3 regions of the Rhizobium sp. 3T7 genome follow, and region 1 is predicted to be linked to each of the others. Evidence: predicted binding sites of a transcription regulator. Region 1 holds the regulator's gene; each other region holds the start of a gene.
The links. The regulator LexA, encoded in region 1, represses DNA repair genes until DNA is damaged. The targets are predictions, from matches to a motif close to TGTTCNNNNTGTGTTCNG.
Positions count from the first base shown of each region.

Region 2: the regulator LexA is predicted to act here: its motif matches at 6,967-6,984, upstream of K9B32_RS11590 (helicase-related protein).
Region 3: the regulator LexA is predicted to act here: its motif matches at 7,987-8,004, upstream of K9B32_RS07155 (DNA recombination protein RmuC).

Region 1 covers NZ_JAIQXS010000016.1:49,528-59,634, reverse strand. Annotated here, with positions in the region: gene K9B32_RS20570 (methyl-accepting chemotaxis protein) at 1-1,778, shown strand, start outside; gene kdsA (3-deoxy-8-phosphooctulonate synthase) at 1,801-2,646, opposite strand; gene K9B32_RS20560 (VOC family protein) at 2,643-3,527, opposite strand; gene lexA (transcriptional repressor LexA) at 3,727-4,443, shown strand; gene K9B32_RS20550 (hypothetical protein) at 4,534-4,797, opposite strand; gene gltA (citrate synthase) at 5,297-6,586, shown strand; gene lpxB (lipid-A-disaccharide synthase) at 6,616-7,797, opposite strand; gene K9B32_RS20535 (LpxI family protein) at 7,794-8,675, opposite strand; gene lpxA (acyl-ACP--UDP-N-acetylglucosamine O-acyltransferase) at 8,679-9,497, opposite strand; gene fabZ (3-hydroxyacyl-ACP dehydratase FabZ) at 9,494-9,961, opposite strand; gene lpxD (UDP-3-O-(3-hydroxymyristoyl)glucosamine N-acyltransferase) at 9,954-10,107, opposite strand, start outside.
Region 2 covers NZ_JAIQXS010000006.1:175,743-185,849, reverse strand. Annotated here, with positions in the region: gene K9B32_RS11615 (M48 family metalloprotease) at 1-574, shown strand, start outside; gene K9B32_RS11610 (RNA polymerase factor sigma-32) at 628-1,491, opposite strand; gene K9B32_RS11605 (CarD family transcriptional regulator) at 1,869-2,441, opposite strand; gene fdxA (ferredoxin FdxA) at 2,827-3,165, opposite strand; gene K9B32_RS11595 (RNA-binding S4 domain-containing protein) at 3,360-3,764, opposite strand; gene K9B32_RS11590 (helicase-related protein) at 3,769-6,807, opposite strand; gene K9B32_RS11585 (DUF3309 family protein) at 7,326-7,481, shown strand; gene K9B32_RS11580 (YMGG-like glycine zipper-containing protein) at 7,509-7,772, shown strand; gene efp (elongation factor P) at 7,937-8,506, opposite strand; gene epmA (EF-P lysine aminoacylase EpmA) at 8,659-9,726, shown strand; gene K9B32_RS11565 (lysine-2,3-aminomutase-like protein) at 9,723-10,107, shown strand, end outside.
Region 3 covers NZ_JAIQXS010000003.1:386,700-396,806, forward strand. Annotated here, with positions in the region: gene lptB (LPS export ABC transporter ATP-binding protein) at 1-76, shown strand, start outside; gene rpoN (RNA polymerase factor sigma-54) at 233-1,792, shown strand; gene hpf (ribosome hibernation-promoting factor, HPF/YfiA family) at 2,046-2,621, shown strand; gene ptsN (PTS IIA-like nitrogen regulatory protein PtsN) at 2,686-3,150, shown strand; gene K9B32_RS07145 (methyl-accepting chemotaxis protein) at 3,221-5,560, opposite strand; gene K9B32_RS07150 (ribokinase) at 5,779-6,678, opposite strand; gene K9B32_RS07155 (DNA recombination protein RmuC) at 6,727-7,953, opposite strand; gene K9B32_RS07160 (methyl-accepting chemotaxis protein) at 8,150-9,646, shown strand; gene def (peptide deformylase) at 9,744-10,107, shown strand, end outside.

The DNA.
Region 1 (10,107 bases):
CGATCGGCATTCAGAATTACGCCTTCAACAAGCTGCGGGTGAACGGCGAAATGTATAGGCAGATCGTCTACGGAAAGGATCTCGTTGCCGATATCCTGCCGCCACCTCTCTATATCGTTGAATCCTACATGCTTGCACTTGAGGCGGTGCAGCGTCCTGAAGTCGCGCGGAAGAATATCGAGCGCATCCAGACTGTCCTGAAGCCCGCCTATGAGGATCGCCGCAAATATTGGTCGGAAACAGCACTCAGCGCCGACCTCAAGGAAAAACTCCTGAGCGATGTCCTCGTCAAAGGCGACGTGTTCTGGAAGGTGATGGCAGAAGAACTCGCCCCAGCCATTCTCAAGAACGACGACGCCGTCATCCCGGCGGCTTTCGAGAAGCTTTCAACGAATTTCCATATTCATGAAGAAGCCGTCAACAAGCTCGTGGATATGGCGAACGCTTTCCTGGCTGCTGCCGAAAAGGATGCCGCCGAACAAACCCGCATCCTCTCCACCATCACGCTCGCGGCAGCCGCTGTCTCGTTTTGCCTGTTGCTCGGCGGCCTTTACGTCTTCCGTCGACGCGCTATCGTGCCACTCTCAGCAATGCGCGACTATATGGCGATCCTTGCCGCCGGCGATTATTCGAAGGAAGTGCCCTTCAGCCGCCGCGCCGACGAGATCGGCGAGATGGCGCGCGCCGTCACCGTGTTCCGTGACGCCGCCGAGGAACGGAACAATATCCGTGAGCGCCAGGATGCCGAACGCCAGGTCCAGACACAGCGCGATGCGGCGCTCGCCGCCACCAAGGCAGACGAGGAAGCCGCCCGCGAGCGCGTCATCACCAGTCTGAGCCGCGGTCTGGAGCGCCTTTCCGGCGGCGACCTCTCTTTCCAACTCAGCGAGCCCTTCGAAGCGACCTATGAGAAGCTGCGCGAGGAGTTCAACTCGAGCATCCGTACACTTTCCGGCGCAATGAAAGAAATCTCAGCCGTCACGAATACGGTAAGGACCGGCTCGAGCGAAATCGCGTCGAGCACGGATGATCTGGCCCGGCGAACGGAACATCAGGCCGCCTCACTGGAGCAAGCAGCCTCGGCGCTCGACCAGATCACGGTCACCGTCAAGAATTCATCGGAACGGGCCAACGAAGCCAACGCGATGATGACGGCGACCAAGGAAAGCGCAAGCTACTCGGCGACCGTCGTGCACGAGGCGGTGGCCGCGATGGAGAAGATCGAGACATCATCCGCACAGATCGGCCAAATCATCAACGTCATCGACGAAATCGCCTTCCAGACCAACCTCCTCGCACTCAATGCCGGAGTGGAGGCCGCCCGCGCAGGTGAGGCCGGAAAGGGCTTTGCCGTCGTTGCACAGGAAGTGCGCGACCTTGCCGGTCGGTCCGCCAATCTGGCGAAAGAAATCAAACAGTTGATCGAGACCTCTTCCAGCCAGGTTTCAGCAGGCGTCGGCCTTGTCAACCGCACAGGCGAAGCACTCGGCAATATCGATCAGCAGATTCTCAAGGTCACGGCGCTGATCGAGGGGATCGTGCGTTCTTCCGCCGAACAAACCACCGCGCTCCTGGAAGTCAATGCCGCCATCAACACGATGGACAGCGTCACGCAGCAGAACGCGGCGATGGTCGAGCAAACCAGCGCCGCCTGCCGAGAGCTGGGCGACGAGGCGGTGCACCTCAATCACCTGCTGTCCCGTTTCTGTCTCGACGAAACGGGAAAGTCTGTGACCATGGGATATCCCTCCCACAAAAGGATGGCGCTCGCCGGTTGACGGCCGACACCGTCTGCCGGTTTCAGGCGGCCTTTGCAATCCCGTCGAAGGCCAGCAGCTTTTCGAGCAGCCGCGGCATATCCTTCAGATACACCATGTTCGGCCCGTCGGATGGCGCATTGTCAGGATCTTCGTGCGTTTCTACGAAGACACCGGCGACGCCAACCGCAACGGCTGCCCGTGCCAGCGTCTCCACGAATTCGCGCTGGCCGCCGCTCGAACCGCCCTGCCCGCCCGGCTGCTGCACCGAATGCGTCGCATCGAAAACGACTGGAGCACCCATCGCCGCCATGATTGGCAGCGAACGCATGTCGGAAACCAGTGTGTTGTAGCCGAACGAGGCGCCGCGTTCGCAAAGCAGAATATTCGGGTTTCCGGTCGCGTTCAGCTTGTTGAGAACGTTCTTCATGTCCCAAGGCGCCAGGAACTGTCCCTTCTTGACGTTAATGGCTCGGCCGGTCTTCGCGGCTGCCACTAACAGATCGGTTTGACGGCTCAGGAAGGCCGGGATCTGCAGGACGTCGACGACCGTCGCCACCTCGGCGCACTGCTCCTCGGTGTGGATGTCGGTCAGAACCGGAAAGCCGTATTCCTTCTTGAGGTCCGAAAAGACCTCCAGCGCCTTTTCAAGACCTACGCCGCGCTGCGCCGACAGCGAGGTGCGGTTTGCCTTGTCGAACGAGGACTTGTAGACGAGGCCGAGACCAAGTTTGTCGCAGAGTTCCTTCAATACACCGGCGACCATGAAGGCATGGTCGCGGCTCTCCATCTGGCAAGGCCCGGCAATCAGGGACAGCTTGCCGGCATTCGAAAAGGTGACGCGGCCGGCGCCTTCGCCGATCACGACTTCGGAATTTGTCTGGCTCATCGTTTCTCCTCGAAGGCGAAGAGCGCGCCCTGACCGGGCGCCGCCTTCACCAGAATTCGATTGTTCTTGCGCGTGTAAGTCATCCCGTTAGCAGCCAAATGCGCTTCTGTCACGGCGAGATCACTGACCTTGAAGACAATGGCGACGCCACGCAGGCCGCGATCGTTTGAAGGTGCCGGAATATCGAAGTAGGCATCCAATCCATCTGGGGAGAGAACGCTCACTCTGGCGTTCGGAGTTGTCACACTCGCGCCAAAGGCCTCGTTGGTCACCGGGAGGCCGTGCGCCGCAGCACGCACAAATGGCGCAAATGCTTTTGGGTCCGGCGCGCCAAGAACAATCTCTGCGATCCCACCCACGCCATTTGCGTGCTTTTGCAGCGCTCTACGGTCAGCCGGCAGCGGATTGACGCGTTGGCACGTAAAAAAGAAAAAATCCGGAGCCCGCAGATCGACCGCGAACGCGAGCTTGAACGCAGCGGTGACCTGAGAGCCGTCAGGCATCTTCATCGGCCGCTCGAACTGCAGCATCTCGCCGCCATTGATCTTTTCGGCAAGGAACCGGGCGTGGTCGCGATCAGCATCGGCGGTCGCAAAGACCACCGCGGAGAACCCATCATCCCCGCATCGAAATCGGAAAGCCCGGTCACGCGCAGTGAAGACATTGCCTTTCTTCGCCGACGCCTCGTGCAGCTCCGCGCTGGCGACGCCCAAGGGTTCCAGGTATGTTTCGTCGGCGAAGAATATGCAGGCGTTCTCGGTTCCAAAAGGATGCCGGGCATCGGGCGCGACGGTGAATCCCAGCTTTCCCAAGCGCTCGCGCGCAAGTCCGATATTGGAGACCGGCAGCACGATGTGGTCCAGCGGATGTGCTTCGCTCATGGCAAACTCTCCGGAATTTGCGAAGATGTGCGCCGGGCAAGGCAACAATGCAACCCCCTTCTACGCTTTCACTCAAATGCGACGCAAAAACGGAGCAAGTTGCAGGCAAGTTTTATGAACATTTAGGTACTTGCGGAACACATATGGAACATATAGTGTCTGTTCTGGCTTTGTTTCACGACTCTGGGGTTCAACTTCGATGCTGACGCGCAAGCAACAGGAGCTTCTTCTCTTCATTCACGAGCGAATGAAGGAATCCGGTGTCCCTCCGTCTTTCGACGAAATGAAGGACGCCTTGGATCTCGCGTCCAAGTCAGGCATCCACCGGCTGATTACCGCGCTCGAAGAACGGGGCTTCATTCGCCGACTGCCTAATCGGGCCCGCGCATTGGAGGTCATCAAGCTGCCGGAGGCTTACAATCCGAGCCTGCAGCCCCGCCGCGGCTTTTCGCCGAGCGTTATCGAAGGCAGCCTCGGCAAACCGCAGCCGGTTGCGCCTCCGAAGCCGGCTGCGCATGCCGACAACGACAGCTCGGCTTCCGTACCGGTGATGGGGCGGATAGCTGCCGGCGTGCCGATTTCTGCAATCCAGAACAATACCCACGACATTACAGTTCCGGCCGACATGCTTGGCCCGGGCGAGCACTATGCGCTTGAGGTGAAGGGCGACTCGATGATCGAAGCCGGCATCTTCGACGGCGACACGGTGATCATCCGCAACGCCAGCACGGCAAATGCCGGCGACATCGTCGTCGCACTCGTCGATGACGAGGAAGCGACCCTCAAACGTTTCCGCCGCAAGGGCGCCTCCATTGCGCTTGAGGCCGCGAACCCGGCTTATGAAACGCGCATTTTCGGACCCGACCGCGTCAAGGTTCAGGGCAAGCTGGTCGGCCTCATTCGCCGTTATCACTAACGGCGGGCAGCTCGTCGTCAAACGTACCGCTTCGCCAGTTGTATGCCTGATGCCGCATCCAGGGGTGATCAAGCGTGGTATACGCGGCCGTCACGATGGGTGCTCCACATCTATCCGTATCTCAGCGGTGCCCGAGCGGCGCAAGGTTTCGCCGGTGAATAGCAGTGCGCCCGACCGGCATTCCGTCAGGCGAGCAGGCGTTGCGACAATATCGGCGGTGTCGCACGCAGCGCCGAAGTACACAGGGTTTTCGACGATTGTCAGGACGTAGCCGCTATCATGCGTGGCGGTGCACCAGGCAGAGAACCGCGCCAGTCCCGAGGAAGACCGGAGAGAACAGGAAGAACCGCCCATGTTCCATCTCCGTTGCCACAACCCGTCGAAACCACGATGAGCAGCCGAGAGTCGGTCGTACGCCGCGCTGGCCAGGAAACGAGTGATTGCGTGCGGAAGGCGCGGAGGCTTGGGAGCAGATTGAGCCCGGAGAAAATAACGCTCTGCCGCACGAGCAGGCGCATCGGCGCCGGGTCTCTCACCTCAAATGGCTTCAACCCCGGCATGCATCTGCGCCCAAAAGTAGCGGCCCTTGCAACCACAATGCAAGCTCGCGAGGCTTGAAGCAACAATAATCGATTGAAATCTGAAGGAAAATCGGAAGTCAGAAAAGCCAAGGATTATCATTAGCTTCTGCTATGCGCAGGGTTCATCGCAGCAGTGCCCAAAAGTTGATACTGCAATGCACAAAATGGCACCACGGTAACTTGGCATTCGGCGCGCGATCATATAGCTATCGTCGACGACGCTTAACCCTATGGCGCTTTTATGGCGCCAACCGCCAGTTTGGAGGATCAGAATGACGGAACAAAGCGCAACACTGAAAATCGGTGATAAATCAGTCGATCTCGCCGTCAAGAGCGGCACGATTGGCCCTGATGTCATCGATATCGGCGCCCTGTACAAGAATACGGCTTCCTTCACGTACGATCCTGGTTTCACCTCGACCGCATCCTGTGAATCGAAAATCACGTATATCGATGGTGATGCCGGCGTATTGCTTCATCGCGGTTATCCGATCGAGCAACTTGCCGAGCACGGCGACTTCCTCGAGGTCTGCTACCTGCTTCTCTACGGAGAACTGCCGACCGCTGCCCAGAAGAAGGATTTCGACTATCGCGTCACGCATCACACGATGGTGCATGAGCAGATGAGCCGGTTCTTCACTGGCTTCCGCCGCGACGCGCATCCGATGGCCGTCATGTGCGGCTGCGTCGGCGCGCTGTCGGCCTTCTACCATGATTCCACCGACATCACGGATCCGCATCAGCGCATGGTCGCAAGCCTGCGGATGATCGCCAAGATGCCGACGCTCGCTGCCATGGCCTACAAGTATCACATCGGCCAGCCCTTCGTTTACCCGAAGAACGATCTCGACTACGCCTCGAACTTCCTGCGCATGTGCTTCGCAGTTCCCTGCGAGGAATATGTGGTCAATCCGGTGCTGGCCCGCGCCATGGACCGCATCTTCATCCTGCATGCCGATCATGAGCAGAACGCTTCGACCTCGACCGTCCGCCTCGCCGGCTCGTCGGGCGCAAACCCGTTTGCCTGCATCGCGGCCGGCATTGCATGCCTCTGGGGCCCGGCTCACGGCGGCGCCAATGAAGCTGCGCTGAACATGCTCACCGAGATCGGCACCGTTGACCGTATTCCGGAATACATTGCCCGCGCCAAGGACAAGAACGATCCGTTCCGTCTGATGGGCTTCGGTCACCGCGTCTACAAGAACTACGATCCGCGCGCCAAGATCATGCAGAAGACGACGCATGAGGTTCTCGGCGAACTCGGCGTCAAGGACGATCCGTTGCTCGAAGTCGCGATGGAACTCGAGCGCATCGCACTGACCGATGAATACTTCATCGAGAAGAAGCTCTATCCGAACATCGACTTCTACTCGGGCATCACGCTGAAGGCCCTCGGCTTCCCCACGACCATGTTCACCGTGCTGTTTGCTCTCGCTCGCACGGTCGGCTGGATTGCCCAGTGGAATGAGATGATCGAAGATCCGGAACAGCGTATCGGTCGCCCGCGCCAGCTCTACATCGGCGAGCCGCAGCGTGATTACCTGCCGGTCTCCAAGCGCTAAACTGCGATAGCAGACAGCAAAAAGCCCGGTCAGAAATGGCCGGGCTTTTTCTTTTGAAGGACGTCGAGAACGATCTCTGCCGCGTGTTCTCCGGGCGGCTTCTCGGTCTGCATCCTCTGCCAGAGAACGTCAAACCCCTCCATCATCGCCCGCCGCGGCAAGGTGTCTGCCGAAAGCTTCTCCATCCAGCGTGCAAAGCTGCCGCCGCGGACCACGTCATTGATATATTCGGGTACAATCGCGTAATCGGCGATCAGGTTCGGGAGAGCCGCGCTCCACGTTTTGATCTTGCTGGTCATGAGCTTGATGATCCAGTCCGTCTTGTAGGCCGAAATGCAGGGAACCCCCGTCAGTGCCAGCTCGAGCACGACAGTCCCGGATGCGGCCATGGCCGCATCCGCTTCAGCGAATGCCTGCCACTTCTGCTCCGCGCCCGTCACGATCTCGGGCTTGGTCGTCCAATCCTTGACGAGATCACGGATCATGGATTCGCGGCGCGGCATGGTCGGCAAAACGAAGCGCACATCTCCGTTGCGGGCCACTAGCTCGCTCACGGCATCGCCAAAATGCGGCAGCAGCTTCATGATCTCGGACGAGCGCGAACCCGGCAGCAACATCACCGTCTTGCGGTCGCTTTCGTTTCGAGGTTTCGTCTGCTCGCGCTGGCGTCGCGCGCCCAGCAGGTTCGGATCGGCGGTCAAACGGTGACCGACGTAGGTCGTTGGCGGACCGCCCAACTTGCGCATCACTTCCGGCTCAAAGGGCAAGACCGCCAGCACCTGGTCGACATAGGCGCGCATGCGCTGCGCGCGGTATTCTTTCCACGCCCATACGCTGGGACAAACATAATTAACAACCGGCAGGTCGGGCAGCGCCGTTCGCACGCGCTTTGCGACCCTATGAGTGAAGTCGGGACTATCGACTATAATAAGCACATCAGGCTTCGCGGCTATGATCGTCGTCGCCGTCTCACCAATACGCCGAACCAGCCGTGGCAGTTTCGAAAGAACCTGCGTGATGCCCATGACCTGCAGTTCGGAGAAATCGAAAAGCGAGCGCAGGCCCTGCGCCTCCAGCCCCTCGCCACCGACGCCGATCAATTCCACACTGCCAGGAAACTGCCGTTTCAAGGCGGCGATCAGGTCCGCGCCCAAGAGGTCGCCCGAAACCTCTCCAACAATAATGGCAACTTTCAGTGAAGCCTCGCTCACGCTAGCCCCCAGGATGGCAATCCCCTATCCAGTCCGCACACGAAGATACCGGCCTCATCCGCAGCCTTTATGACAGCGTCACGCTCCAGGATCAGCGAGCGACCCGCCTCAATCGCCACGCCGGCCAATCCCGCCTGGCGCAGGTTCTCGATCGTCGAAATACCGATCGACGGCAGGTCCGCGCGGATATCCTGCTGAGGCTTGCAGAGTTTTACGAGCACTCCGCGCCGGCGCGCGGAAATCCGTCCGGCTGACCGCAGGTTCGCGACACGCTCCAGCATGCTGTCTGTGCCTTCCACTCCCTCGAGCGCGACGATACGGCCACCGACTGAAACCGACCCCTGACCAACGTCCAGCCTACCGAGCGCATCCGCCGCTTCTGCTGCTCGTACTATGTCCTTCGTGTCGTCGGCACTTGGCTGCACGGCGCCCAGTGGACCGACGCAGGCAAGCAGATCCGGTGCGATCTCGTGCGCGCCGACAACCCGGCGTCCATTCTCTTCGATCAAGGCGATGACCATGCGCAGCACCGTATCGTCGCCGCCAGCGAGCAGCGTACGGATTGTCGACGGCAATTTCGCGAGGGTCTTCAGTGTCGGCCGAACTTCGCGCCACTCCGGGCGCCGGCGTACACCACCAGACATGACAACGCGATCTATGCCGTTGCTTTCAAAGATCCGGTTGAGAGCGGCGAAGTCGCCGACGCCAATGACGGCGTGGTCAAAGTCTTCCCAAGAACGGTCGGCCTCGTCCTTCAGAGCGATGATGAAGGGGTTCTCGCCTGCTTGCCGCGCCGCAGTGGCGACATGAGACGGTAGAAGGCCGCTGCCTGCGATGATTGCCAAGCGGCCTTTTGCCATGTCACCAGCGAGAGCCAAGCATCACCCTTTCTGTCCCCTGGTCGGAGAGGAAAGAGCGCGATCGCTTTCCGCGGCGATAAAGTCGAGAATCTGAATGACCTGTTCGCAATCGGCAAACTCATCCCGGATCGCGGCGGCGTTGTCACGGATCGAACCGTCGCCTTCGAAGATCGCCTTGTAGGCGCGCCGCACCGCATGAATCGTCGCTCGGTCAACACCAGCGCGGGTCATGCCAACGACGTTCAGGCCGCTCAGAAGACCGGGATTGCCATTGAGCATGCCATAGGGAATGACATCATAACTGACCGCCGAGAGCCCACCGACAAAGGCCTGCCGGCCGACGCGCGTGAACTGATGCACGGCACAGCCGCCACCGAGAATGACACGATCCTCGATCGTGACGTGGCCCGCGAGCATCACATTGTTGGACATGATGACGTTGTTTCCGACCCGGCAATCATGGGCGATATGCGAATTCGCCAGGAAGAGATTGTTGTTGCCGACAATCGTCTGGCCACCGAAATCGGCAGTTCCCGTGTTTACCGTCACGCCTTCGCGGAAAGTGCAGTTGTCGCCGATCGTCAGGGTCGTCTCTTCGCCGCCATGATGAACGCTCTGGGGATCTCCACCGATAACGGCCATCGGGAAAATGCGGCAGCCCTTACCGATCGTCGTCTTGCCGGACACAACCGCATGCGCCAGCAGTTCCACATTATCGCCCAGCGCGACCTTCGACCCAACGTGGCAAAAAGGGCCAATCTTGACGTTCTCGCCAATCACGGCGCCATCTTCGACGACCGCCATGGCGTGAATGCTGGCGCTGGCTGCTATGGTGCTCATGCTTGATCCTTGCGAACGATCATCGCCCCGATGTCAGCTTCGGCGACGAGCGCTCCATCAACCTTAGCATCGCAATGGAACTTCCAGATATTACCGCGCTGCTTCTGTTTCTTCACGTGATATTCGACACGATCGCCGGGAATGACCGGCTTGCGGAAACGCGCATTATCGATCGTCATGAAGTAGACCAGATTCCCGGTTTCGTCTTGCTTCTTGGCGCAGATCGCTCCAGCCGTCTGCGCCATGCCTTCTATGAGCAGTACACCCGGCATAATTGGCGATTCGGGAAAGTGACCGGTGAAATGCGGTTCGTTTGCAGTCACGTTCTTGATGCCTACCGCGGATTCGTCGCCGTCAATATCGATGATCCTGTCCACTAGCAGGAACGGATAACGATGTGGCAGCAGCTTCATGATCTCAATGATATCTGCCGAAGAGAGCGAAGTCTTGGCTTCCTCAGTCATTCTTTTCTCCCGTTTTCTTGCTGCCCGTTGATCGCGCCAAAATCGCTGCCGTCTCTCGCAGAAAATCGTGGATCGGACGCGCGGGCACACCACCGTAACGTTCGCCGGCAGGTATATCTCCGATCACGCCGCTTTTCGCGGCGATC
Region 2 (10,107 bases), on a different contig from region 1:
CTTCCTGCATGGCGGGCTTGGTATCCGCTTCGACGTACCGCCTGATTTCAAGATCGACAACAAGGTCGAGGCGGTCATGGCGACCGGCCCGGGCGATGTCGCGATCCGCTTCGATGGCGTCGCGGATAATCAGAGCCAGAGCCTGACCAACTATATCTCCAGCGGCTGGGTTACCGGCCTTGATCCGTCCACCATCCAGCAGGTCACGGTCAACGGGATGGAAGCCGCAACGGCGCGAGCGAGTGCAGATCGCTGGGACTTCGACGTCACCGTTATCCGCAACAATGCGCAAATCTTCCGGTTCCTGACGGCCGTGCCGAAGGGGAGCCCGACGCTGCAGCAGACGGCCGAGGTATTGCGGGCAAGCTTCCGCCGAATGACGCCGGAGGAGACTGCGTCGCTGAAGCCTTTGCGCGTCAGGGTAGTCAAAGTACGACCGGGCGAAAATATCACGACCCTTGCTGCGCGGATGATGGGCACGGATCGAAAGCTCGATCTCTTCAAGCTTATCAACGCCTTGCCGACAGGTGCCTCCGTTTCTCCGGGCGACCGCGTCAAGATTATCGCGGAATAAAAAGAGGCCCGGCTTTCACCGGGCCAGTTCCATCACTGGGGGAGTAAGCTCTTTCAGGCCGATGCGGCCATATAGGGGTCAGCGCTGACCAGCGCGCTGCGGAGTTTTTCCATTGCCCGGCTTTCGATTTGCCGGACGCGCTCCTTGGAAATACCGAGGTCGGCGCCGAGTTCCTCAAGCGTAGCGCCGTCTTCCGCGAGTCTGCGGGCGCTGATAATCTTCATTTCCCGCTCATTGAGGTGTTTCAGGGCAGACGCGAGCCAATTGCGTCGGCGCTCGCCGTCGATCATGTTTGATACCTGTTCGTCCGGGAGCGGCTCATCGCTAACGAGGAAATCCATCTTCTCGGCACTGTCGGCATCGCCTGAAACCGAGGGTGCTTGAAGCGAGGCGTCGTTGCTTGAAAGCCTTGCATCCATCGTCTGGACGTCGGAGAGGCTAACGCCGAGAGCGGCGGCGATTTCCTGGTGGATGGACTGGAGAGTGAGCTGTGTGTCACCCCTGGCGAGCTTGGCGCGCAGCCGACGAAGATTGAAGAAAAGGGCCTTCTGAGCAGAACTCGTACCGCCGCGGACAATCGACCAGTTGCGAAGGATGTAATCCTGGATGGATGCGCGGATCCACCAGCTTGCATAGGTGGAGAAGCGGACATCACGCTCGGGTTCGAAGCGTGCTGCGGCCTCCAGCAGCCCGACGTAGCCCTCCTGCACGAGGTCGCTCATCGGTAGACCGAAATTACGAAATTTTCCCGCCATTGAGATGACGAGACGCATGTGGGCCATGGCGATCTGATTGCGGGCGCCACGGTCATCATTGTTTTTCCAGCGGATTGCGAGATCGTGTTCCTCTTCGCGAGCAAGGTAGGGAGCCGCCATGGCGATTTTAATCATGCGCCGGTCTGCTGACATGTTCTTCATATCGGTCTCCTGAATTCAGGCGTCACGCCAAAAAAAGGGCAAAGAATGCTTGCTTCCGGACATTGCTGCCCAGACCAAATTCATGTCTTGAACGTATAAAGGCCCCGAACTCTGGACGTTTCCAGATGGGGCCCTAGCTTAGGGTTATGCGCCGGTAGTACGGCCGGGTAGGACCAGTTTCTTCAAGTTGCCGTATAGGCAGAACGTGGAAGGCATGATCCGCTCCTCATCGAACGTTTACAGGAATGCGAGCGTTCGAGGGTGATGTCAGTTCCCGACGCGGTCCGCAGCTACATGCCTAAAACGCGCCAGGATGGAAAAAGTTCCAAAAAAAACCCGGCGCGAGGCCGGGTTTTTTTCCCAGAAAAACAAGGAACTTATGCAGCTTCGTCCTGAGATTCGTCTTCTTCAATTGCCTTGCCGCGCTTCGGACCCTTGTTGAGGTTGGTCTCTACGAGACGGACGGCTTCGGTTTCCGACATCTTGTTCACGGCAGCGATTTCGCGTGCCATGCGGTCAAGCGCAGCCTCATAAAGCTGACGTTCGGAATAAGATTGTTCCGGCTGGTTTTCGGCGCGATAGAGATCGCGGACAACTTCAGCGATGGAAATGAGGTCGCCGGAATTGATCTTGGCATCATATTCCTGGGCGCGACGGGACCACATGGTACGCTTGACGCGCGCCTTGCCCTGCACAACCTTCAATGCACGCTCGACGAAATCGGTTTCGGAGAGCTTACGCATGCCGATGCTCATGGCCTTGGCGACCGGCACTTTCAGGCGCATCTTGTCCTTCTCGAAATCGATAACGAAAAGTTCAAGCTTCATGCCTGCTACTTCTTGCTCTTCGATGGCGCTGATGGTACCGACGCCGTGTGCGGGGTACACGATCGATTCACCGGTCTTGAAGCCGTGACGTGCGGAAGAAGGTTTTTTCTGCTGGGTCGTCATTCTATTCAAACACTCCCTGTTACGCTTCCGGCTGCAGCCGGAGCCGGGTCAGTCAGGCCCGGATGAGACGGTCGGATCCGTCGGGTGACTTACTTCTGGTCCCACCGGACAACAAACATATCCATGCGCACAAGCTTGGAACCTCACGGCTCAAGGCGTTGATATGTCACGGAAACCGCGTTTTTGGATTTGTTTTGCTTTCGTGGTGGTTTGGGCATGCTTCATGCCGCAAATGGATCAGTGTCAGAAAGCTATCACAAAAATATGAGGAAATCAATAATTTACTGCGCCTGAGTCATGCGCGCAACACATGACACCCATATGCCGCAGACACACTTCAAGCGTTTTCCAGCTCACTGAACCCGGTTTCAGACCTACCGGAGGATCAGTCGCCCGCTCCGGGCTTCTCCGAGAAATACTTCTCGAACTTGCCGGTTTCGCCATCCAGTTGCTTCGCTTCGGGCATGGCATCCTTCTTGACCGTGATGTTCGGCCAGATGCTGGCATACTCGGCGTTGATCTTGAGCCATTTGTCGAGGCCCGGCTCCGTGTCCGGCTTGATTGCCTCGGCGGGACATTCCGGCTCACAAACGCCACAGTCGATGCACTCGTCAGGATGAATGACGAGGAAGTTTTCGCCTTCGTAGAAGCAGTCGACGGGGCAGACTTCCACGCAGTCGGTATATTTGCAGCGAATGCAATTGTCGGTCACGACATAGGTCATGAAGAACTCCAGGACTTCCATACAATGGGGCCGGGCAACCTGGAACGTCGCGCCTTTCCCCCAACCGGAAAGGAAGCGGTGAGATGCTTGGGAGGCATTCACGCTATCCGGCAAGTTGATTGTGACGTATCGGCTTTGTCTGCGGATTTCAAGGATAAAGAAATCGCAGAACTCGGCAGTTCGGATAGAGTTTTCTAATCCTCGTCCGACATCAGCCTGTCGATTGCACGACGTTCCTTTTTTGTGGGTCGTCCCGCCCCTGTGGCCCGCGTTGCCTGCTCATAAGGTGTCAGGCGTTTTGTCTCGTCGGGCGGCGGCGTCTGATCCTCATAGAGGAGCCGGGCTTCCTCATAGGGGCCACGCCGCTCGCCGCGTGATTTGACGATGAGGACAACGTCCCGCCGCTCGAGTGCCAGCTCGACCTTGTCGCCCACCTTGACCGTTTGACTCGGCTGGAGGGCGCGCTCGCCATTGATCCGGACATGCCCGGATTGAATGTGGCTTTGTGCCAGCGAGCGCGACTTTACCATACGCGTGAAGAACAGCCACTTGTCGATGCGCTGCCGCGAACCGCTTCCTGGCTGTGTCTCCCCGCTCATCCGCTTACTTCTTCATCTGCTCCTTCAAGGCAGCGAGCTTCGCGAAAGGAGAATCCGGATCGATCGGCTTTTCCTTGCGCGGTGGCTTTGCCTCGAAGCGCAGTGGCTGTGGGCCGCCGCGATTGTTGTTGCGATCCTTGCGATCGCCACGGTCTTGACGGTCGCCGCGCTGTTCGTTGCGGTCGCCGCGTCCCTGATGTGGCTTGCCGCCATCCTTGCCGTGATGCTGGCGGTTGCCGTCTCGGCCCTCGCCATTTGCACCACCTTGGCGGCGATGATCAGATCCCCGTTCCTGGCCGCGATTGTTGCCACCGCGACGTTCGCCCGGGTTACGAGCCTGGCGCTGATTGTCCGTGCGGCCACCGAGGCGCCAGAGTAGAACCGGCTTCGGCTCCTCGGCTTCTTCGGGATTTGCCGCGACTGATTGTTCGGCCACCACTGCTTCAACAGCACCGGGGGCTTCCGAGGCGGCTTCCTCCGATGCGCTGTCGGCATCGTCGTGATCCGCCTTTTCTGCGCCATCCTCAACTGCAGTCTCGGTCGTCGGCGCTGCCGAGGCGTCCTGAGCCGACAGATGGGCTGCTGCCTCCTCCGCCTTGACGGCATCGGAGCGATAGCCGAGCCCCTTCAGGATCTCTTCCATGTCCTCGAGCGTTGCACCAAGGATCGAAAGCATAGCGGTCGTCGTCGTGAAGCGGCGGCCGTCATATGCTCCTTCGGGACGATTTGCCTGGCCCGGCTTCCACTGAAGCAGCGGGCGGATGATATCCGCCAGGCGCTCAAGGATATCGATGCGAACCGCACGCTTACCGAGGAATCGGAAGCCGGCCAGCTTGTAGAAGGTGCGCTCGAAACCCGGATCGGTGACGACCGAGGTGCGGCCGGCAGCCAGCACCGGAATGAGATCGCCATAACCCGGCTTGTCGAGGCCATCATTCTTCAACGCCCAAAGGAGCGTGATGAGCTCTGCAGGGGCGGGCTTCAGAAGGGCGGGGACGAAGATGTGGTAGGCACCGAAGCGGACACCGTAGCGGCGCATCGAAGCGCGGGCATCCTGATCCAGCGACTTTACTTCTTCGGTCACATCGCGCCGAAACAGTACGCCGAGGTTCTCGACGAGCTGAAATGCCAGGCCCTTTGCCAGGCCCTGCAGATCCTCTGCGCGGGACAGATCGTCAAGCGGCTTCAGAACCGTGCTGATATGATGATTTACGAAGCGCTCGATACGGGCGGTCACGTGGTCGCGGGCATTGCCGGTCAACTGTTCGTCGGCGAGAATAATGACGCGCGGGCGCATGACATGATCACTGCCTGCCAGGCGCGCCACCGGGTCGCCCAACCAGCGGATCGAACCGTCGGAGCTGATCGCGAGATCGCTATTGCCGGCCGCGTGGAGGCGAGCCGCACGCGCCTCGAATTCCAGAGCAAGCGCCTTTTGCGAAGCAGACTGAACAGCCTTGGCGTCCGGTCCCTCCGCTCCCGAAATGGGCGTGAACCGGAATCCCGACAACTGCCCCACATGATGTCCTTCAACGAAGACATCGCCATTTACACTGATTTCAGCTTCCAGCATCGCATTCTCTCTCAGGCGCTTCATGAGCACAGATGTCCTGCGATCAACAAAGCGTTTCGTCAACCTTTCATGTAACGCATCGGACAATCGATCTTCGATTTCCCGCGTCTTTTCCTGCCAGTGTGTCGGATCGGCAAGCCAATTGGGCCGATTCGATACATAGGTCCAAGTCCTTATCTGCGCGATTCGCGCCGAAAGCGTGTCAATCTCACCGTCCGTTCGATCCGCGCGATGTACCTGCTCGGCAAGGAAGTCCTCATTTACCGTGCCATAGCGGACGAGATCGGAAAAGAGGGTGGAGATGAGATCGGCGTGTTGGGCCGGCGCGATGCGCCGGTAGTCCGGAAGCGCGCAGGCTTCCCACAACTTCTCGACGCGCGCCGGATTGTTCGCAAGGTCGATGATCTCAGGATAGCGCGACAGGTGTTCCAGCGCTTGTTGATCAACGGCAGGCAGAGCGCGTGTCAGGCCGGAAACGGTAGGGCCGGTCTCAAGGCTCGCGCGCAGCGCGTGAATGGAGGCGAAGTCGAGGTTCTTTGAGCGCCATTGCAGCACTTTTACATTGTCGAATTCGTGACCTTCGATGCGTTCGACCAATTCCTCATCGAAGGGATCGACTTGGCCGGTGACGCCAAATGTCCCGTCGCGAACGTGTCGACCGGCGCGGCCGGCAATCTGCCCGAGTTCGGCAGGATTGAGATTACGGAACTGGTAGCCGTCGAATTTGCGGTCCTGCGCGAAGGCGACATGATCGACATCGAGATTGAGACCCATGCCGATCGCATCCGTCGCGACCAGATACTCCACGTCTCCAGCTTGGTAGAGCGCCACCTGCGCATTGCGGGTACGTGGACTAAGGGCTCCAAGGACGACGGCTGCCCCGCCTCGCTGCCTCCGGATCAACTCGGCGATCGCATAGACTTCATCCGCCGAGAAGGCGACGATCGCCGAACGTTGCGGCAGGCGTGTGATCTTCTTTTGTCCGGCGTAGAACAGCTGGGAAAGTCGCGGTCGCTCGACAACGGTAATGCCCGGAAGAAGCTGCTGTAAAATTGGACGCATAGTGCCGGCGCCGAGCAGCAGCGTCTCGTCGCGACCGCGCAGATGCAGGATACGGTCCGTAAAGATATGACCACGTTCCAGATCGCCCGCGAGCTGCACTTCGTCGATTGCGACAAAGGCCGCTTTCGTCTCGCGCGGCATCGCCTCAACCGTGCAGACCGAAAAGCGAGCGTTGGGAGGCGATATCTTCTCTTCGCCCGTTACCAGCGCAACATTCTGGATCCCGACCTTTTCGGCGACGCGTGTATAGACCTCGCGTGCCAGCAGCCGCAACGGTAGCCCGATCACGCCGGTGCCGTGCGCAACCATGCGCTCGATGGCATAATGCGTCTTGCCGGTATTGGTTGGCCCGAGCACCGCGGTTACTCCGCGCCCGCTCAGTATCATCGGCTGCGATGTCAGTGTCATGGTCCTGCAAGTGAGGCGAGGGTGCCCCAGGTCAAGTCAGCTCCTCTCCGAGAGCAGACAACACATGGACAGCCGTCGTCTCAAACGCAAGGGCTGATTTGAATTTACTCTGCGGTTTTCTGTTGCGCGAAAAGCTTGCAGATTGCTCGTTTTGCGATTCGGAACAGCTTGAGAACGAATCGGAGACGAATCGCTGACTCCGGCTGATTCAGTGTTTGTTCACGGCTAAGTATTGATTTTGAATCACTTTTTCCCACAAGATGCTGAATCTTGAAATTCGCCTCATACGTGCGGCCCAGATTTGCATCTAGGCTGTCAACGGCCTTTCGCCGAAAATCGACAATCGATCCAGCCCGCCCCGACACCCCCCTGATGCTAACGTTCCTGAGAGGAACCGGAAAATGCGGCTCGATCTGGTTTTTTCCACTCAAAGCGGAACAGCTGATACATATGGAACAAAAAACGGTGGTGTGTGTTTCTCGTCCATTCCAAGTGTAATGACGTTGAGGACTTGAACCATGCTTGGCACGATACTTCTGATTATCCTTATTCTGCTTTTGATCGGCGCCTTGCCGAATTGGGGCTATAGCCGGGGATGGGGCTATGGACCTTCGGGCGGTTTAGGGCTAGTTCTCGTGATTATTATTATTCTTGTGCTGCTTGGTCGCATCTAAGCGACGGAAAAAACTGGGAGATATGTCATGATGAAAAAGATTGTGCTCATTGGCGCCCTCGTTGGTGCGCTTGCCTCCTGCACGGCGACTGAACAGGGTACCGCGATCGGTGCCGGTACAGGCGCCATTATCGGTGGTGCTGTCAGCAACAGCTGGGGCGGCGCTGCCGTGGGCGCAGTTGCCGGTGGTCTTGCTGGCGCATTGATCGGCCAGTCCGTTGAGCGGCGTGGCTACTGCGTCTACAGGGATCGGTACGGCCGCCGCTACGAAGCACGTTGCCCACGCTACTAAAGCCCGGGCCAGCGCCTAGCAGCCTTATCATTTTGAGATCGAAAGCGCCGGTTTGAATCGGCGCTTTTTTGTTTGAACAGTGGTCGCGATGCGAACGTGCCGCCGACAAGAAAAGGCCGCGTCGTTTCCGAAGCGGCCATAGTTCTGAGCGCTGAAGCGGACGATCAGTCCTTTGCGCGCTCGACGTAGGAATTGTCTTCCGTCGCGATAACAACGCGCGTGCCGGCGTTGATGTGCGGCGGCACCATGGTGCGCACGCCGTTCGACAGCATTGCCGGCTTGTAGGACGACGAAGCCGTCTGGCCCTTAACGACCGGTTCGGTTTCCGTAATTTCGAGAGTCACGTGGCGCGGCAGCTCGAGGGCAAGCGGAACGCCTTCATGGATCGACAAAATGCAGGTCATGCCTTCCTGCAGATAGGCCTTCTGATCGCCCATCGTTTCATTGTCGACGACGACCTGGTCATAGGTCGCCGGGTTCATGAAGTGGAACCCTTCGCCATCTTCGTAGAGGTATTGGAAGTTCACGTCTTCAACGAAAGCGCGCTCCACCTGTTCGGTCGTACGCCAGCGCTCGGAGACCTTGACGCCATCGACGATACGACGCATGTCGACCTGGGTAACCGGCGTGCCCTTGCCCGGATGAAAGTTCTGGGCAGTCAGAACGACGTAGAGTTTGCCATCCACGTCGAGAACGTTGCCCTTGCGGACGGAAGAGGCGATGACCTTGACCATTAAGACTTCCTTGTAACTCGGCTTTTGGCGTCGTAGAGGACTGTCGATACAGCCCCGGAGACGCGAGTGATTGTTCTTTGGGGGCGCAACTAACCTAAAATCCGGCAAATAGCCAGCCCCAGCGTTGGACAGGTCGGTCAGGACAAATGCCGATGAATCCCTCGATCGCCAAAGTGTCGCCGTGGTGGACGCCGAGCGTGCATTTGGACCGCCGCCCGTTCCTGATTGGACGGAATGCGATCCAGTCTGCATTGCGCGGCTACTTCCTGAGCGAGGATTTTCTGGAGGTCGACACCGCAACGCTGCAGGTCTCGCCAGGCAACGAGGCGCACCTTCATGCGTTTGCCACTGAAGCATTGACGACCGACGGCCAGACGGCGGCGCCGCTTTACCTGCATACATCGCCTGAGTTTGCCTGCAAGAAACTGCTTTCGGCCGGAGAGCAGCGCATCGCCTGTTTCGCACACGTCTATCGCAATCGCGAGCGTGGACACTTGCATCATCCGGAATTCACGATGCTTGAGTGGTATCGTGTGGGCGAAAGCTATGAGAGCCTGATGATGGACTGCGTTCGCATTTTGGCGCTTGCTGCAGAAACTATGAAGACGGCACGGCTCACCTATAAAGGCAGTGACTGCGATCCGTTCGCGGGGCCGGACCGAATAAGCGTTGCCGCAGCTTTCGAACGCTATGCCGGCATCGATCTCCTGGCTTCCGTTTCCGCCGATGGTGCGACGGATCGGGCGCATCTCGCTGACCAGATGAAGCGGATCGGCATGCGTGTTGCGAACGATGATGGCTGGGCCGATCTGTTCAGCCGCGTCCTTGTCGAGAAGGTCGAGCCTCATTTGGGTTTCGGTCGAGTGACCATTCTTGACGAGTATCCGGTGTCGGAAGCAGCGTTGGCGCGCCCCTCCGCTCGTGATCCCCGTGTTGCCGAACGTTTCGAGGTCTATGCTTGCGGGGTCGAGCTTGCGAACGGCTTTGGCGAGCTTACCAATCCGGCGGAACAGCGCCGTCGCTTCGAGATCGAGATGTCTGAGAAGGCCCGCATCTACGGCGAAAGCTATCCTCTGGATGAGGATTTTCTGGACGCGCTTGCCATCATGCCCGAGGCAAGCGGGATCGCTCTCGGCTTCGATCGGTTGGTGATGCTGGCAACCGGCGCGTCGCGGATCGATCAGGTGATGTGGGCCCCGGTCGCGGAGTACGGCAGATGAACAGTATCGTGCCTATCAAGACCGTCGAGGGTCTGGAAAGCGCTGGGCTGCTGGGTCTGAGAGACCGGGACGCGTTGGCTGATGTAGCCGCACGCTACGCCATTGCATTGACGCCATCAGTCGCGCGCTTGATTGATCGCACGGACGCTGCAGACCCGATCGCCAGGCAATTCGTACCAGATGCGGCCGAGCTCAACGTCGTGCCCGAAGAGCGCGCGGACCCGATCGGCGACGAAGCCCATAGTCCCGTGCAGGGGATCGTTCATCGCTATCCCGATCGGGTACTGTTGAAGGCCGTGCATGTCTGCCCAGTCTACTGTCGCTTCTGCTTTCGCCGCGAGATGGTTGGCCCGCAAGGCTTGGGCATGCTCGACCCCGAGG
Region 3 (10,107 bases), on a different contig from region 1:
GCATGGTCGTGCCAACGACATCGTCAACAATCCGGAAGTGCGCCGCCTGTACCTGGGCGACAATTTCAGCCTTTGACGCGCTCCGGCGCCGCGGAAATTCACCTTCTGTGACAGTTCCGCTTGACCAAATAGAATAAAAAAGCAATTTTTGGGCCAACTTGGATTTCCGTGGCCTGAGCCCGTGACAGGACGCGGTTTCCCGGAGGAGACGAACGGGAGTTTCGCGTCCGCTATGGCACTGTCGGCCAATCTTTTCCTGCGCCAGAACCAGTCGCTGGTCATGACACCGCAACTGATGCAGTCCATTCAGTTGCTGCAGATGACGCATTTCGAGCTGATGCAGTTCATTGCCCAGGAAGTCGAAAAGAACCCACTGCTGGAGCTTCCGTCAAATGATGCGGACGCAGGCACCGAGCGCGGTGGCGCGGAAGACGAGGCCTATCCACATCAAGCAGAAGAGTCCTCCGATGACGGTTACGACAGCCGCACCGAGGTTTTGTCGGGCGACTGGTACGAGGGTGGCAACGGCGCCAGTGCAAGCCGCCTCAGTGATGAGCTCGACGCCAACTATGCGAACGTCTTTCCCGATGATGGCGCCCCGCAGCGTGCCGATGCTCCCGAGCTGATCAGCCAGTGGAAGTCGATGCCCGGCAACGGCGAAGGGGCCGAGAGCTACGATCTTGATGATTTCGTCGCCGGTCAGATCTCGCTGCGCGATCACCTTGCCCAGCAATTGCCCTTTATCCTGCCCGACATGTCCGATCGCCTGATCGCCCAGTACCTCGTCGATCAGCTGGACGAGGCAGGCTATCTCCAGGGCGATGCGACGGAAGCTGCCGATAGGCTGGGCGCGATCGTCGACGATGTCGAGCGCGTGATCGCCGCCTTGCAGACGCTCGACCCGCCCGGCGTTTTCGCCCGCAACCTGGCCGAATGCCTGGCGATTCAGCTCCGGCAGAAGGACCGCTTTGACCCCGCCATGCAGGCGTTGGTCTGCAATCTCGAGCTTCTGGGCCGGCGCGACTTCGCGACGCTGAAGCGGCTGTGTGGCGTGGACGAAGAAGATCTGCTCGATATGCTGGGCGAGATCCGCCAGCTCAATCCGAAGCCGGGCGCCGGCTTCGAAGCCGGAATGTCGGAGGCGATCATGCCCGACGTCGTCGTGCGCGCGGGCTCCGATGGCGGCTGGCTGGTGGAGCTCAATCCGGACACGCTGCCGCGCGTTCTGGTCAATCAAGCCTATTTTTCCAAAGTCACAAAGAGTGGTGACGATCACGCCTTTCTGTCGGAATGCTTGCAGACCGCCAATTGGCTGACCCGGAGCCTCGACCAGCGGGCCAAGACGATCATGAAGGTCGCAAGCGAGATCGTTCGACAGCAGGATGCCTTCCTGATGCATGGTGTTGATCACCTGCGGCCGCTCAACCTTAAGACGGTAGCCGACGCCATCAAGATGCACGAATCCACCGTCAGCCGCGTGACGTCAAACAAGTATATGCTGACACCGCGGGGGCTCTTCGAGCTCAAGTATTTCTTCAGCGTCTCGATCAGTGCCGTCGAGGGCGGTGACAGCCATTCGGCCGAGGCCGTGCGCCATAAGATCCGGACGCTGATCTTGCAGGAAAGCCCGGATGCCGTGCTTTCTGATGACGATATCGTCGATATCCTGAAGCGGGGCGGCGTCGACCTTGCCCGCCGTACGGTGGCCAAGTATCGCGAGGCGATGAGTATCGCTTCGTCCGTCCAGCGCAGGCGCGAGAAGCGGGCTTTGGCGAAGGTCGCCGGGTTTTGACTGTTGCCCGAGGCGACCACTGCGTGTATTCCATCGTTCTAATGCATGTGTCTGTTGACATTTTGGTAACTTCTGGCTAGAAGCGCGCCGCAATTGGCGCTGTGGACAGCGTTGGAAGTTATCCCCATCATCCTCAGGGCGCCTGAAGCCGGGAACTTCGGCCGATCTTGCTTGGGGTCGCGCGAAGTGCTTGGATGAGGGTGAGCCTTGGCGTAGACTGGTACTCGCAAACCACCATAAGAAGGGAAACTCCATGAGTGTGCGTGTATCCGGTAAACATATGGAAATTGGTGACTCGTTCCGTCAGCGGATCGAGAACCAAATCGGTGTCGCCGTCACGAAATACTTCGACGGAGGGTATTCCGGTCAAGTGATCGTGCAGAAGGCCAACGCCCGGTTTTCCGCCGATTGCAAGCTTCATCTCGATAGCGGAGTTGTATTGCATGCCGCCGGGGAGGCGATGGATCCGCAGTTGGCCTTCGATGCAGCGTCCGAACGGATTGAGAAGCGTCTTCGCCGTTACAAGCGCAAACTTAAGGATCACCACTCCGGAAATCACCAGAATGGTTCTGCGGAAGTCGCGTATACCGTGATGGGTGGGATGTCGGACCACGACGACGAGATTCCGGATGATTTCGCGCCGGCGATTGTCGCCGAAAGCACCAAGCAACTGAAAACAATGTCCGTAGCGACCGCCGTGATGGCGCTCGACATGACGGACGAGCCGCTGCTGCTTTTTCGCAGCCCCGGCAAGGAACAACTAAACATCGTTTATCGTCGGCACGACGGTAACATTGGCTGGATCGATGCAGCCAGCATCAAAAGCTGAGATCAGGGCGAAGGGCGGCAGTTAGGCTGCCGCTCTCCCTTTCTTGGTGCAGAAGGAAAATAAAATGGCATTGGCAGATTTGCTGCAGCAAAATGCGATAATTCCCGCCCTCAGGGTAAATTCCAAGAAACAGCTCCTCCAGGAATTGGCTGCAAAGGCGTCGAAAGTCACAGGGCTTTCGGAGCGGGAAATTTTCGATGTTGTCCTGCAGCGCGAGCGCCTCGGCTCGACAGGCGTCGGAAACGGCATCGCCATCCCGCACGGCAAGCTCGCAAGCGTCCACTCCATCGTCGGCATCTTCGCACGTCTCGATCAGCCGGTGGATTTTGAGGCTCTGGACGATCAGCCAGTGGATCTGGTGTTTCTGCTGCTGGCGCCCGAAGGCGCGGGCGCCGATCACCTCAAGGCTCTGTCGCGCATCGCCCGCGTGCTGCGCGATCATGATCTCGTCGCCAAGCTGCGTGCGACCGACTCCGCTTCGGCGATCTATGCGTTCCTCAATGAGGAGCAGACCTCGAACGCGGCCTAAGCATTCATATTCCAGCAAAAGGCGCCTGATTGCTCAGGCGCCTTTTTTCGTTTCAGGTGGTCGAATCCGCTTAGAACTCTTCCCAGTTGTCCTGGGCAAGCGCTGCTGAGCCGTGCGTTTGGGGAACCGCGCGCCGTGGTGCCGATGCTGCTGCCGGGCGGTAGGTCGGTACCCCGGTTGGCGCGCGCATCTGCTGAGCCGTCGAGCGAAGCGCCGAAGCGTGACCCATGCCGGATACGCGGAAGCGTGTCACGAGTTGCTTCAGCGTCTGGGCTTCATCGTTGAGCGTGACGCTGGCTGCCGTCGTTTCCTCGACCATGGCGGCGTTCTGCTGGGTAACCTGGTCCATCTGGTTCATGGCCTGGTTGATCTCCTTCAGGCCGATCGCCTGTTCGCTGGCCGAGGCAGAGATCTGGCGGATGAGGCCATTGATACCCATCACCTGCTCGGAGATCTTGTGCAGCGTGTCGCCGGCGCGGCCAACCAGATCGACGCCTTCCTTGACCTGCACGGCCGAGGTGTTGATGAGCGTCTTGATCTCTTTGGCGGCATTGGCGGACCGTTGCGCCAGCTCGCGGACTTCCTGCGCGACGACGGCAAAGCCCTTGCCCGCTTCACCGGCACGTGCTGCTTCGACACCCGCATTCAGCGCCAGCAGGTTGGTCTGGAACGCGATCTCATCGATGACGCCGATGATGCGCGAGACCTCGGTGGAGGATTGTTCAATACCCTGCATCGAAGCAATCGCCTTGCGCACCACTTCGCCCGACTTCTCCGCATCCTCGCAGGCGAGGTTGACGTTATCTGCAGCGGTACGGGCATTCTCGGCGCTAGAGTTAACCTGTGCGGTGAGCTCGTTGAGCGCTGCTGCTGTTTCTTCCAGGCTTGCTGCCTGCTGCTCGGTGCGCTTGGCGAGATCGGAGGCGCTGCCACTGATTTCACTCGTACCGGAGCCGATGTTCACGACGCTGAGATTCATCGTCTTGATGGTTTCCTCGAGGCTTTCGAGCGCCGCGTTGAAATCCTGCTTCAGCTTGGCGTATTCGCCCGGGAAGTCCTCGGTGATGCGATGGCCGAGATTGCCTTGCGACAGCTCCGACAGGCCGGAGCCGACGATCGAGACGATGTGACGCTGCAGCGTAACCGACTGCCGCCGCTCCGCCTCCGACCGGCCGCGCTCGGCCTCGGCGGCGTCACGCTGGTTGTTCGCCTCGGCTTCAAGGCGCTGCGTGTCGGCGAGGGCAAAGCGGAAGCCTTCAAGGGCCTTGGCCACGGAGCCGATTTCGTCGGCGCGATCCTGGCCGGCAACCGGATGCTCGTACTTCCCGTCGCTGAGGTTCTTAACGCTGGCGACAAGACCACCAATCGGGCGCTGAACGAAGGCGCGGACGGCGAAGTAGAGGGCGATCATGACTGCGGCAAGCACGAGGATGCCTGCGACGACCATCATGAAGGTCTGATCCTGAACGGGCGCGTTGATGGCAGTGTGCGGCACGTCCACGAGGATCACCCATGTCGTGTTCACGTCGGGCAGGGCGAAGGGATAGACGACGCGGTCGAAGGGTTCGTAGCCGTCGAAGGTCAGGTTCTTGACGACCGCAGGCTGCAGCGTCGAGAGCGCACTCTTCACCGCATCCGCGCCTTCGCCGTCATAATCCTTCATCGAGAGATCGGGGATCGGCGCGACGATCCATTTACCGGTCTGCGAGAGTAGCGTGACGCGGCCGGAGCCGAAGGGGTGGAGCGTCGAGAGCTTGTCGCGGAGCGATTTCAGCGAGATATCGACACCGCTGACACCAATCATCTTGCCGCCAGACATGACCGGATAGGCGATCGAGGTCATCGCCGTGTTTTCGCCGGTGGTCGTTTCTGCATAAGGCGGCGTGAGCGCCCCCTTCTTGCTCTGCGCAGCAAGCGCGTACCAGGCAGCCTTGTAGTCGGACTCGAAGGTGGAGAACGTGAAGCCGCCGTCCTTGCTCTTCGTCCAGTACGGGTTGAAAGTACCGTCCTTCGCGGCGCCGAAGTCGGCCTTGCCAGCCATGCTGGCCGACTGTCCGTCGAAGGCGTTCGGCTCTTCGGCGAACCAGCTGCCAAAGGCAAACTGGTTGCGCTCGACGTTTGCCTTCAGCATGTCGAGAACCGCCTTGCGGTCGAGATATTTGCCCTCCTGACCACGGCCGATCGCGCCAGCCATGGAGCGTGCCGCCCCTGCCAGTTCACCGACGGAAGAGGCGACCTCGTTGGCTATCGCCTTCGCTTCCAGATTGGCCTGGTCCATAGTGAGTGTCTGGACGCGATTGCGCGTCTCACCGATGAGAAAGAAGTTGGAAACGAGGAGGACGAGGGCGATGGCAATGCCGGTAATGAGGATAAGCTTGGCTGCAAGCGATTTCATGCGAAAGATGAACATGGATTCCTCGGGGAGCAAGGATGTGCCGGACGGGGCATTCATCGGCACAGGGAGGAGGGCGTCGCCCCATCATGGAGCAGCCGTTACAGAAGCCGGTCCCTGGGAGAGATCCGGTGATGCTGGAACATCGCCGGAACCTCTTAAATTTCAATGAAATCCAACGAAAATGGATGGGGACCTGCGGCAAGCCGCTCCACTATGTCGCGGGACGAATTGCCCTATAGCTCGTTTGCGACTTCGGCGCTCGAGGGGATCGATGGCTGGGCACCCTGCTTCAGGCAAGCGAGCGAGCCGGCGACGGCCGCACGCCGCAGGGAGGCCTCGAAATCCAGCCCTTCGTCCAGGCTCGCCGCGAAGTAGCCGCAGAAGGTGTCGCCGGCGCCGACCGTATCGACGGGCTCGATCTTCAGCCCCTTGGCACGGGAAATGACACCATTCCGGATCGCGATCACGCCGTCTGCGCCGAGCGTTACGATCAAGGTCTGCCCAGTTTCCGCATTCAGCCGCTTCAGTGCGGCTTCGCGATCATCCGCTCCCATGTTTTCCTGGCCGGCGAGGCGCTCGAACTCTGTTTCGTTAGCAATAACAATGTCGGCAAGGCGGCCGAGGCGCGGCGCATCATCGATCAGTGGGGCAAGGTTGAGCACGGTCGTCACGCCTTTGGCGTGGGCATCGGCCAGCGCCCGCTCGACGGCCGGAACAGGCACTTCGAGCTGAAGCATCAGGATGTCGCCTTTGTTCATGGCATCGATCGCTGCATCGGCATCGGCCGGCGTCATCGTGCCGTTTGCACCGGGCACAACAGCAATCATGTTTTCGCCGTCGCCACCGACGAGGATCAGCGCGGTTCCGGTCGGCTCGTCGACCTGCTTGACGGTTTCAAGCCCCGTGCCGGCCTCCTTCAGCAATGCGAGCGCCGGCTCTGCGAAGCCATCCCGACCGACGGCGCCTGCCATGTGAACGGTGCGCCCGGCGCGTCGCGCGGCAAGCGCCTGGTTGGCGCCCTTGCCGCCCGCCGCCGTCGAGAAGCCGTTGCCAGCGACCGTTTCGCCGGGCTTCGGCAAGCGCGCGGTGGTGGCGATGAGGTCCATATTGATGGAGCCGAAAACTGTGATCATGGGTGTCCCGTCCGATGCTTTTCTTGGGCGCGACACTGCCCGAAGGCGTTACTCGTCGTCAACCACCCTGAGCTTGAGAAGCCCGCTGCGGCTGTCGACGGATTTCGGCGCCGGGTCATTATCTCGTGCCGTGGCCTTGCCGCTGTCGCCGCCCTCGAACTCCAGAGCCTCGATCTTCGCTCCACGCTTGTTGAGCTTGTCGGCGGACGTGATGATCATGTCGACATCCTTCTGCGCCATCGCGAAATGGCCCTGCAACTTGCGCACGCGCTCGTCGAGGCGGCCAAGATCGTCCATCAGGCTCGCGACCTCGCCCTGAATGACATGTGCCTGGGCCCGCATCCGTTGATCCTTGAGCACCGCCTGAATGACCTGGATGGAGAGCATCAGCAGCGAAGGTGACACGATGACGATGCGCGACCGGTGTGCCTTCTGCACGATCGCTTCGAAATTCTCATGGATCTCGGCAAAGATCGATTCCGATGGCACGAACATGAAGGCCGTGTCCTGCGTCTCCCCCTGGATCAGGTATTTCTCCGAGATATCGCGGATATGCGTCTCCATGTCGCGGCGGAACTGCTGCGACGCAACCTTGGCTCCATCCGGTCCGCCCGCGTCTCGGATCGCGTTCCAGGCTTCGAGCGGGAATTTCGCGTCGATCACCAGCGGCGGCGCGCCGTTCGGCATGCGGATCGTGCAGTCGGGACGCGAGCCGTTGGACAGCGTTTGCTGGAATGCATAGGCGCCCATCGGCAGGCCATCGGCGACAATCGTCTCCATGCGCGATTGGCCGAAAGCGCCGCGCGTCTGCTTGTTGGAGAGGATCGCCTGCAGACCGACGACGTCCTTCGCCAGCGTCTGGATATTGCTCTGGGCGGCATCGATGACGGCGAGACGCTCTTGCAGCCGTTGCAGGTTCTCGTGCGTCGATTTGGTCTGTTCACTGATCGTCGTGCTGACGCGCTGCGACATTCCGTCCAGGCGCTGGTTGATCGCCTGGTTGAGTTCGGACTGCCTGGAGCCGAAGACTTCGGCCATCGTCGACATGCGCCCATGCATCTCGGCCTGGATCTTCAGAAGCTCGGCCATGCGGGCGTCCGTCTCGGCGGCACGAAGGCTCGCGACCTCGGCCTGCTCGCGCCGGACCTGTCCGCTGCGGACGAGGAGGACGACCAGAAGTAGGATCAGCGCGGCGATTGCGCCTCCGGTAAGGGCCAGCATGGCGGGGCTTGTCTGCGACAGGGCAAGGAGAAACGACTCAGAGCTGGGGTTCATGCTGGCAACAATAGCAAACTCAAATGAGATATCCAGATCAAAACGTGAACAGCCCACAAGCTTTCCGGCAAACCAAATGACATCAGAAAGCAAACGGCAACTGACGAATCGGAAGCGCATTTAACCATTGCTCAACCATATTGCGCAAAAGCTCTGCTCAAATTTCCTTCAGCATCAATCGCAAAGCAGAGACATCATGACCAGCCAGCAGTCCGACAGCGCGCTCAAGCAACGCCTCGATTTCATCGAGTTGGATGATGGAGCCCGCACGGCGCTTCGCGAGATGCGCCCGGCGATCGCGGAGCTGCTCGGCGGCGCCCTCGACAAGTTCTACGCGAAGTTGGCGAAGACATCCGAGGTCGCGGGCTTCTTTGCCGACAAGGCGCATATGGGGCACGCCAAGAAGCGCCAGGAAGATCATTGGGCCAATTTGGCCGGCGGCAACTTCGACGAGGCCTATGTGAAAGGCGTGGTTGCGGTTGGCAAGACGCATGCCCGCATCGGGCTGGAGCCGCGCTGGTACATTGGTGGCTATGCCTTGCTGATGAGTGAACTCGTGAAGGGCCTCATGGCCAAGCAGTGGCCCTCGATGTTCGCCAGGCAGCAGGGCAAGGTGCTGGCCGAGAAGCTCGCCGCCGTTATCAAGGCCGGGATGCTCGATATGGATTACTCGATCTCGGTCTACCTCGAAGCACTTGAAGAGAAACGCCGGAAGCTGGAGGAAGAGCGGGCGAAAGCCGAGCAGGATCAGGCAATCGCTCTCGATCATCTTCGCCGCAGCCTGGAAGCGCTCTCGAACGGCGATCTCGAGGCGACGCTACCGCCCGACCTCCCCGGCAATTTCAAGAGCATGGCCGACGATTACAATCGCGCGGTCGCTGCTCTTCGTACGTCCTTCGCGTCGGTACGGGCAACTTCGGGTGAAATCCTGAGGGGCACGGACGTGATTGCCAAGGCCTCGGATGATCTTGCATTGCGCACGGCGCAGCAAGCCGCCGGCGTCGAGGAAAGCTCGGCGGCACTGCAGCAACTCTCGGTCAGCGTCGGCCAGACGGCCGCAAACGCCGAAAAGGCATCCGGTGCTGTTCGCGAGACCCAGCAGAAGGCCAAGAGTTCGGGCGAACTCGTCACCAGCGCCGTTTCCGCGATGGCCGGTATTGAAAAGTCATCGACCGAGATCGCACAGATCATAGGCGTGATCGATGAAATTGCCTTCCAAACGAACCTGCTGGCGCTGAACGCCGGCGTTGAAGCTGCGCGTGCCGGCGACGCAGGCAAAGGTTTTGCCGTCGTGGCGCAGGAAGTCCGCCAACTCGCGCAACGCACCGCCGACGCGGCCAAGGAGATCAAGAACCTGATTTCGGAAAGCTCGTCACAGGTGAATGAAGGGGTCGACATCGTCAGCAGCACCGGCGAGGCACTGAACGACATGATCAACCGCATCGATATCATCAACCGCTTCGTCGCCGATATCGCGGCTGCGGCACGCGATCAGGCGACCGGCGTCAACGAGGTCAGCGTCGCCATTCGCAACATGGACACCATCACGCAGCAGAACTCGGGTATGGTCGAGAATACCTCAGCCGAGACACGGCGCCTTCGCGGCGAGGTCGATAATCTGGTGGCGCTGCTGCAGCGCTTCCGCACCGGCGTCGGACATCGTTCGATGGCCGCCCCGCGCCGCGCCGCCTGACGGGAATGCGGCTAAATTCAGGGATGGAGCGTAAAAAAGCGCTCCACCCGCCTGCCGGATAATTCCATCCTGGAAAAAGATGCGTTATGGGAACGCCATGACCATCAAGCCACTCATCATTCTCCCCGATCCGCTGCTTCGTCAGGTTTCCAAGCCGATCGAGCGCGTCGATGCCGATTTCCAGCGCCTTGCCGACGACATGCTTGAAACCATGTATGACGCGCCAGGTATCGGCCTTGCTGCCATCCAGATCGGCGTGCCGCGCCGCATGCTGGTGATTGACGTTTCCCGTGAAGGCGAAGAGAAGCAGCCCCTCGTATTCGTCAATCCGGAGATCCTCGCATCGTCCGACGAGCGCTCGGTGTATGAGGAGGGATGCCTTTCCATCCCTGACTACTATGCCGAAGTCGAACGCCCGGCGACGGTCACCGTCAAGTACCTCGACCGAGACGGCAAGGAGC